Actinoallomurus bryophytorum: one gene and its partner. The protein of the gene in region 1 interacts with the protein of each later gene in a pairwise test. Links are inferred from orthologs where the notes say so. Each region holds a gene or a part of one and is shown on either strand. Other genes may lie near its edges.

Evidence for each region. Proteins that work in one complex are often made in the same cells at the same time.
Region 2: the proteins of ndk (region 1) and ung interact in binary tests that used the Escherichia coli proteins (3 or more experiments, as listed by UniProt). The link is inferred for Actinoallomurus bryophytorum from one-to-one orthologs.

What each region holds. Positions count from the first base shown.
Region 1 is NZ_VFOZ01000001.1:5,484,054-5,488,336, reverse strand. Bases 604-3,403 are described here. They hold ndk (nucleoside-diphosphate kinase), read right to left. Parts: upstream 2,320-3,403; coding sequence 1,888-2,319; downstream 604-1,887. Other genes in these bases: FB559_RS25715 (hypothetical protein), read right to left, coding at 2,426-3,403; FB559_RS25725 (rod shape-determining protein), read right to left, coding at 667-1,698; mreC (rod shape-determining protein MreC), read right to left, coding at 604-651. Outside these bases: more of mreC, read right to left, coding at 1-603; more of FB559_RS25715, read right to left, coding at 3,404-3,913; FB559_RS25710 (DUF4233 domain-containing protein), read right to left, coding at 4,039-4,283. UniProt on the Escherichia coli protein: Major role in the synthesis of nucleoside triphosphates other than ATP. The ATP gamma phosphate is transferred to the NDP beta phosphate via a ping-pong mechanism, using a phosphorylated active-site intermediate.
Region 2 is NZ_VFOZ01000001.1:576,882-581,094, reverse strand. What follows is about bases 474-3,203. They hold ung (uracil-DNA glycosylase), read left to right. Parts: upstream 474-1,357; coding sequence 1,358-2,050; downstream 2,051-3,203. Other genes in these bases: FB559_RS02735 (GNAT family N-acetyltransferase), read right to left, coding at 2,655-3,167; FB559_RS02740 (GNAT family N-acetyltransferase), read right to left, coding at 2,122-2,649; FB559_RS02750 (MFS transporter), read right to left, coding at 474-884. Also shown: more of FB559_RS02750, read right to left, coding at 1-473; FB559_RS02730 (CGNR zinc finger domain-containing protein), read right to left, coding at 3,233-3,757; FB559_RS02725 (aminotransferase-like domain-containing protein), read right to left, coding at 3,850-4,213. UniProt on the Escherichia coli protein: Excises uracil residues from the DNA which can arise as a result of misincorporation of dUMP residues by DNA polymerase or due to deamination of cytosine.

The sequences.
Region 1 (4,283 bases):
TCCCGGCTCCATGACCACGGTCGAGTCGAGAAGCTGGAACTTCAGCGCCGAACCGCCGCGCCGCCCGGCCCCCTGCACGATGCCGATCTCGCCGGAGTTCTCCAGTCTCCCGCCGATCGAGGACGCGGCGTCGGTGGCGAGCATCACCGTCGAGGTGGACGGCCCGACCTGGGTGACACGGCCGACCAGCCCGTCGCCGGACAGCACGGTCATGTTCGGCCGGACGCCGTTGCCGCTGCCGACGTCGAGGGAGACGGTGTCCTCCAGGCCCTCTCCGGAGGAGATGACCTCGGCCGGGACGATGCGGTAGCCGCCGAGCCCGGACGTGCCGAGGAGGCGGCTGAGCTCGTCGGCGCGTTTGCGGTCGGTCTGCCCGGTCCGCAGCTGCTGCCGGAGCTGCTGGTTCTCGCGTTCGAGCCGGTTGATGCGGCGGTGCGCGCCGGGCGCGCCGGTGAACGTGTGGAACGCACCGGCGACCGGGCGCACGACCGCGGTGGCGCCCTGCTCGATCGGGCCGAAGATGGCCTCGCCGAAGCCGCGCAGCGCGCTCAGCGGCGAGTTGTCGCCACCGCGGTAGTCCACGGTGATCATCGCGAGCGAGACGAGCAGCAGGACACCGAGCACGGCGCGAGTTCGCCGGGTGTCGTTCACCGGCCGGACGCCCCTCTAACGCCTGGGTTCGGGTACGAGGACCTGCCGAAGTGCCTCGAAGTCCTCGACGCACTTGCCTGAACCGAGCACGACCGAGTCGAGCGGGTTGTCGACCATGTGGATCGGCATGCCGGTCTCTTCGCGGAGACGCTCATCGATGTTCTTCAGCAGCGCGCCACCGCCGGTCAAGGCGATGCCGCGGTCCATGATGTCGCCGGAGAGCTCGGGCGGGCACTTGTCCAACGTGGTCTTGACCGCGTCGACCACGGTGTTGACCGGCTCCTCGATCGCGCGGCGTATCTCCTCGGCGGAGATCACGACGGTCTTCGGCAGGCCGCTCACGAGATCGCGACCGCGGATCTCGGCGTGCGGCTCGTCCTCGAACGGGTACGCGGACCCGATCGCCATCTTGATCTCTTCGGAGGTGCGCTCCCCCAGCATGAGGGAGTACTCCTTCTTCGCGTAGGAGATGATCGCCTGGTCGAGCTCGTCTCCGCCGACGCGGATCGACTGGCTCGTCACGATGCCGCCGAGCGAGATGATCGCGACCTCGGTGGTGCCACCGCCGATGTCGACGACCATGTTGCCGGTCGGCTCGTGCACCGGGAGCCCGGCGCCGATCGCGGCGGCCATCGGCTCTTCGATGATGTAGACGCGCCTGGCTCCGGCCTGGTAGCCGGCCTCCTTCACCGCGCGCTGCTCCACCCCGGTGATCCCGCTGGGCACGGCCACGACGATCCGCGGTTTGGCGAAATGTCGTCGTTTATGCACTTTTTGGATGAAATAGCGCAACATGCGTTCGGTCACGTCGAAGTCGGCGATCACGCCGTCCTTCAGCGGACGCACCGCGACGATGTTGCCCGGCGTACGGCCGATCATCCGCTTGGCTTCGATACCGACGGCGACGATCTTGCCCGTGTTCGTGTTGATCGCCACGACAGAGGGCTCGTTGAGCACGATGCCGCGACCGCGGACGTAGACCAACGTGTTCGCCGTACCTAGATCTACCGCCATGTCGCGGCCGAGGAACGACAGCTTGTTACCCATGAAGAAAGGCAGCCCTTCGAGATTGGCGGGCGTGCAGGAGCGCATTGTCATGGTAACTCGGAACACGCCAGTTGATGCAGGACCAATCGGCGCGCGTCGCCGATCGGTTGTGCTCCGGTCAGGGCCCGGTCATGGTAAAACAAACGCGCGGACCGGAGTCGCTCCGGCCCGCGCGTGTTCACGCCGACGTCAGAAAAGGTTCGGGAAGAAGAGCTTGATCTCACGCTCGGCGGAGTAGGTGGAGTCGGAGCCGTGCACGATGTTCTCCTGGATCTCCAGCGCGTGGTCGCCACGGACCGTGCCGGGCCCGGCGGCCACCGGGTCGGTCGCGCCGGCCAGCCCGCGGAACGCCTCGATCGCACGCGGTCCCTCGACCACCATGGCGACGAGCGGACCACCCGTGATGAACTCCACCAGCGAGCCGAAGAACGGCTTTTCGCGGTGCTCCTCGTAGTGGGTCTCGGCGACGTCGCGCTCGAGCGTGCGAAGCTCCAGCGCGACGAGCTTCAGGCCCTTGCGCTCGATGCGCGCGATCACGTCGCCGACAAGCCCCCGGCGTACGCCGTCGGGCTTGACGAGGATGAGGGTGCGTTCGGACACGGGTGGTTCTCCTAGCGTCATGGATTGCGGTCGTCGGCGGGGGGCCGCGCCTTCGCCGCCTGGAACACGGCCGTGTCGCGCTGGATCCGCGGCGATCGCGGCCGGGCCTCCGCGTGTGGCTGCGATCCTACCCGCCCCATCCGGCCCGCAGGGCGGCCCCGCCGGTGTCCGGAGCCGCGGCGATACCGGGGTCGCGGGGGGTGCGCCCGCGTGCCGCCCAGGCGGTCGCCAGGGCGAGGACGACCGCGATCCCGCCGGCCCCCACGAGCCACATCCGGTACGCCTCGGTGAGTGCCACCAGGGCCTCGCCCGCGCCTCCTCCCGACCGGGTGACGGCGCCGACCCTGGCGACCTGGAGCGGCCCGACGACGAGGTGTCCGCCGAGCACGGCGGGGCAGCAGAGCGTCAGGCCGAACAGGCCGGGGCCGATCTCGGTGGGCCGCAGCGCGGTGCCCAGGGCCAGCCCGATGCCGGTGCCGAGAGCCCCCAGCGCGCCGGACAGCTCCCACCGGTCGGCGCCGGTACCCATCGCCAGGAACGCCACGATCGCGGCGATGACCAGGGCGTACCCACAGAGCACCGCGCTCCGGCCCGCCGCGCGCCTGGACGCGGTCGCGGTGAACACGGCCAGCGCGGCACACGCGGCTCCCGCCCCGAACGGCCCGAACGACACTTGCGGCCCGTCCAGGATGCCGGCGAGCGGCCCGGTCACCGGCATGGTCAGCAGGCCCACGGCGATCATGACGACGGCATAGCCGAGCGGGCTGCCGGTGATGGCGCCTCGCGACCCGGCCAGGGCGAGGCCGAGCAGGCCCACGATGGCGCACGAGGCCAGGATGAGCTGGGCGCCGGGCGACCAGTCGTAGCCGGTGACGACCGCGAGAAAGGCGAATCCCGCGGACGGGGCGACGGGCAGCAACAACAGCACGCGTTCGCCCCGGCCGGCCGGCGGGACGCCGGGCCAGCGGGCCGGACGCAGCCGCAGCACGCCGAGGATCCCCGCGCCGACGAGGGCGGTGGCCGCCAGCCACCAGTACGGATGCAGGATCGCCCGCCACGCGGGGGCGTACGGGTCGTCCGGGGCGGGTGTGGCGATGAGTACGGCGGGCGTGGCGGCCAGCAGGGAGGCGACGAGACCGGCGGCCCACACACCCACCGTGAGACGGCGCTCACGGCGCTCACAGGCGAGGAGGAGCGCCGCGGGCAGGACGGCTCCCGCCCCGGCCCCCTGGACGGCCCGCAGGAGCCCTGTGAGCGGTACGGAGGTGGCGTACGCGGCCGACGCCTGGGCGCCGAGTATGAGGGCCAGGCCGGCGAACAGGACGCCCCAGGCGGGGAGCCTGCGGGCCAGGACGGCGGCCAGGGGCGTGGCGAGCAGCAGGGCGGGCAGGGCGAGCCCGGTCGCACGTACGAACCCGGCGGCCTGGCCGTCGGTCAGGCCGAAGTCGCGGGCGGCCAGCGGCACGACGTAGGAGGCCGTGTTGGGCAGGACCAGCACCGCCGCCGGGACCGCCGTGGCGAGGACGAGCACCAGCACGGCGAGGCCGGCCGGGTCCCGCCCGGCTGGGGGATCGGGCGTCACGGCGAGGTCCGGTCTTTCGGGGGGCGTGGACATCGGGAAGTCCTCCCGGAGTTTCGACTTCCCCGCCTTCTACCGGCACACCTAATATTAGGAAATGCCCCACTTTTCCCAGAACATAACCTTCTGGTGGCGAGGAACGCGTAATGGTCATTGCGACATTAGCGCGCCGGAGCGTTCTCCACCCGCCGTCCGAGCCAAATCGCCGTTATCCAGAGAGCGGCGAAAATAACACCAAGGAAAAACATCGTAGTAACCACGAAACCGGTAGCAATTACAAGAATCTGCAAAACGCTCCCGGCGACGTACGCCCATCGGTACCGCAGCAGACCTGCGATGATCACTCCGGCCAGCGCGAGTCCGCCGCCCACGATGCCGGCCGCGGTGCCGTCGGCATGCACCACGG
Region 2 (4,213 bases), 4.9 Mb from region 1 along the record:
ATGCGGAACAGCGTCAGGTCGAGCACGACCGGCCGGCCGGCCGCGGCCCGCGCGCGCTCCACGCCGACGAGCGCGCACAGAGCGATCACCCCGGCGGCCAGTGCGACGGGCACCGGAGAGATCGTGGAGCCCCAGTGCAGCGGCCCGGCGGAGAAGGACCGGGTGAGCCGCCACCAGCCGTACCGCTGCCCCTCGATCAGCGCGAACACGATGGCGGCGAGCCCGGCCGCGCTGAGCAGGCCGCCGGTCCAGTCGATGCCGCGCGCGGCCGCACGGTCCCGCGTCTCCGGGACCAGCAGCAGCGCACCGACGATCACCACCGCGCCGAGCGGGAGGTTCACCCCGAACGCCCAGCGCCAGCCGTACGACGTGGCGAGCCAGCCGCCGAGCAGCGGGCCGAGCGCGGCCATGCCGCCGATGAGCGACCCCCAGACGCCGAACGCGATGGCCCGGTCGCGGCCCTTGAACACCGCGGTCACCGTGGAGAGCGTGGCCGGCAGGATCATCGACGCACCGGCACCCTGCAGCAGACGCGCGCCGATGAGGGCCGAGCCGCTGCCCGAGACGGCCGCGAGCAGGCTGGCGGCCACGAAGACCACGGTGCCGAGCACGAACATTCGCCGGCGTCCGTACGCGTCACCGGCCATCCCGAACGGGATCAGGAGCGCGGCGAAGACAAGGGAGTAGACCGAGGTGATCCACTCGGCGTCGGCCGTGGTCAGGTGAAGGTCGTCGACCACGCGAGGCAGCATGACGTTGACGATCGTGGCGTCCACGATGATCAGCGAGACGCCGAGGCCGATGACCACCATGCCGAGCCAGCGCCGGCGTCCTGGAGTGGCGGCGGCAGCTGCGGGAACGGCCGGAGACGCGCTTGTGATCATGGGGTTCTGAGCCGGCCTGGGTGAGGATGGGCGGATGTCAGCCGCTGAACGGTTCGCCCTCAACATACCCCCGCCCCTCCGAAGCCTTGATCCGGGTCGGCGACCCGCCCGCCCGGCCGGCCATGCCGGCCCTGAGCACGGACGATGTCGCCGTCGTCGCTTCCGAAGCCGATTCCGAGGGCATGTCGCCGTCCCGCCTGCCGGCGGTGGCCGGGCACCTCGTCGCCGTTCGCCCGCGCTTCATGGGGCGCCACGGCCTGACGCCGCACGGCGTGGCCGTGCTCGCCCACCTCGAACACGTATCCGGGCTGACCCGGCCGGACGCTGCGGCGTCGCACCCCCCACCCTCAATCACACGGTAGACCACCTCGCCCGGCCCGGCCGGGTCGAGCGCCGCCGACCGCCAAGTCACCGGGGCACGGGGGACTCTGAGTTACGAACGGGCCGAGCCGCGCGCTGTTAGTTTCTGGCGCATGTCCTTCGATCTTCTCGAGCTCCTGCCCGGCCCGTGGCGTGACCTCATCGAACCCCTGCTCGATCCCGCCGCGGCGCGCCGGCTGGCCGACTTCGTGTCCGCCGAGTACGCCGAGCAGACCGTCTATCCGGCGCTGCCCGACCTGTTCAGCGCCTTCCGGCTGTGCTCGCCGGACGAGGCCAGGGTGCTCATCCTGGGCCAGGACCCCTACCACGGCGCCGGCCAGGCACACGGCCTGAGCTTCAGCGTGCGCGAGGGCGTGCGCGTCCCGCCGTCGCTGCGCAACGTGTTCAAGGAGCTGCGCGACGACCTGGGCGTCCCGATGCCGGCCGGCGGCGACCTGACGCCCTGGGCGGGACGCGGGGTGCTGCTGCTCAACGCGGTGCTGACGGTACGCGCGGGCAAGCCGGGCTCACACGCGGGGAAGGGCTGGGAGGAGTTCACCGACGCGGTGATCCGCGCGCTGGACGCCAGGGAGGAGCGCGTCGTGTTCGTGCTCTGGGGCGCCTACGCGCGCAAGAAGCGCGATCTGGTCACCGGCACCCGCCACGTCGTCCTGGAGGCGGGACACCCGAGCCCGATGAACCCGCGCGGCTTCCTGGGCACCCGCCCGTTCAGCGCGGTCAACAAGGCCCTGGCCGACGCCGGCCGGCCCGAGGTCGACTGGACCCTCGACGAGAAGATCTTCTAGGCCGCAAGGGCCTTTCTCGAAGTCCGCCGCCCGGTCGCCGGTCGCCACGGACGGGGACTTCGAGAAAGGCCCTAAGCGATGCCGGTGTGCAGGCGCACCATGGGGACCGGCTCGCCCATGTCGACCTTGCTGTGGGCGCCGTCCGGCGCCCACCCGGCCGACATCAGGAACGCCCGGAACACGTCATCGGCCGCGAACACCCACGTGATGGCCGTCGCGCAGCCGTCGTCGCGCAGATGGTCGACGGTCGCGGCGAGCAGCCGGCTGCCGTGGCCGGCCCGCTGGTGCGCCGGGTCGACCAGCAGCGTCAGCAGCTCCCCGGTGGTGCCGGCGTCCTGGTCCGGATCCTCGGGCGGGCCCTGCGCCGCGAAGCCGGTGATGACGCCCTCGTCGACCGCGACGAGCAGCCGGTGCCGCGGGCTCGGCGGGGCCGACACCGCCTCGGCCCAGCGGTCGCGCCAGAGCCCGATCGCCGTGTCACTCGTCATCTCGGCCAGCGCCTCGGCCGGGACGATCCCCCCGTAACCCTCGCGCCAGGCGCGGACCTGGATGTCCGCGACCGCGCCGACGTCGCCCGGATAGGCCGGTCGTACCCCCACAACACTCAACGGACCTCCCGTTCGTATCGGACGTCGTACGTCATGTGGCCGAACCGTTCGATGATCTTCTGCTCGGTGGCTGCGAAACCGTACCGCTCGTAGAAGCGCCGTGCGCGCAGGTTGGCGGCCAGCACCCACAGGGCGATCCGGGAGTAGCCGCCGGTGCGGACGCCGTCGAGCACGCCGTCCATGAGCGGCGCGCCGACGTTCTTGGACCAGTAGCCGGGCAGGACGTAGATGGCGTAGAGCTCCGCATGACCGCCCGGATCCCGGTCCGGACCGTACACGGCCATCCCCACGGCCGCGTCGCCGTCCTCGGCCAGCAGTGCCCGCCGGCCGGGCGTCTCGGTGAGGAACGCCCGCTGCCGCTCCACCCAGTCCGGGCCGGTGGCGATCTCGATCAGCGCCGGCGACAGCAGGCCGTCGTAGGCGGACCGCCAGCTCAGCGAGCGCACGCGTGCCAGCGCCTCCGCGTCTTCCGGCCCGGCGTCCCGTACCGTCACCATGCCCTCACCCACGGCACGAACTCTAGAGGGTGCCCGACGAACACGCCCAGGGCACCGGCGCCGCCTCCGAACGCGGCTCAGTCGCTCACGCGCTGCCGCTCCCGGTACGCGCGGGTCTTCGTGCGGTTGCCGCACATGCGCATCGAGCACCACGTGCGCGAGCGGTTCTTGGAGGTGTCGAGGAAGGCCCAGCGGCAGGTCGGCTCCTGGCAGACCTTGAGGCGTGCCCAGGTGCCGTCGGCGTCGCTCGCCACGACCGCCGCGGCGACCCCGGCGAGCGCGCCGCGGATCCCGCGGTGCACGGGGACGAGCACCGGGCCGTCGAGCGACAGCCGCAGTGGCAGCCCGGCCAGGAGGCCGTCGAGGTGGTCCGGCCGGTCGCACGGCTCACGGCGCGCCGGCATGGCCGCCCGCAGTCCCTCCCGCAGCGCGACCGCGATCCCCAGGTCGAACTCGTCGGCGCGGTCGCCGGGCGCCGCCAGCCCGTGCTCGGACAGCCAGCCGCCGAGGTCGGACGGCGCGCCGAACTCGTCGATGTCGCACTGGACGTCGTAGGTGTTGACGAAGTCGCGCAGCAGCAGGGCGCTGTCCGAGCCGCTCACGTCTCCTCCTTCGCCGATGGGGGTGTTCGCCGGGTCCTCGCTCCGCTCGGTCACCGACACCGGTGAACGGCGGTCACTGGTTGCCGGGGAGACTACCCGGTCGCGGAGAGTACGCGGGCGAGGCGTGCGGCGCCGTCGGCGAGCTCGCCCTCACCGGCCGCGGATCCGTAGCTGAGCCGCAGGCGGGGACCGGCGGGTTCGGCGGGGAAGTAGCGGCGGCCCGCGCCGACCAGGACACCGGCCCGCAGCGCCGCCTCGGCGAGCGCGACATCGTCGGTGCCGGCCGGCAGCCCGGCCCACACGTGCAGGCCTCCGCGCGGCACCACGGCGGGACGGAGCCCGTGCGAGGCCATCGCGGACACGAGCGTGTCGCGTCGCCGCCGTAGCGCCTCGCCGACCATGCGGACGTGGCGGGGCCAGGCGGGGGAGCCGACGAGCTCCAGAGCGGCCTCCTGC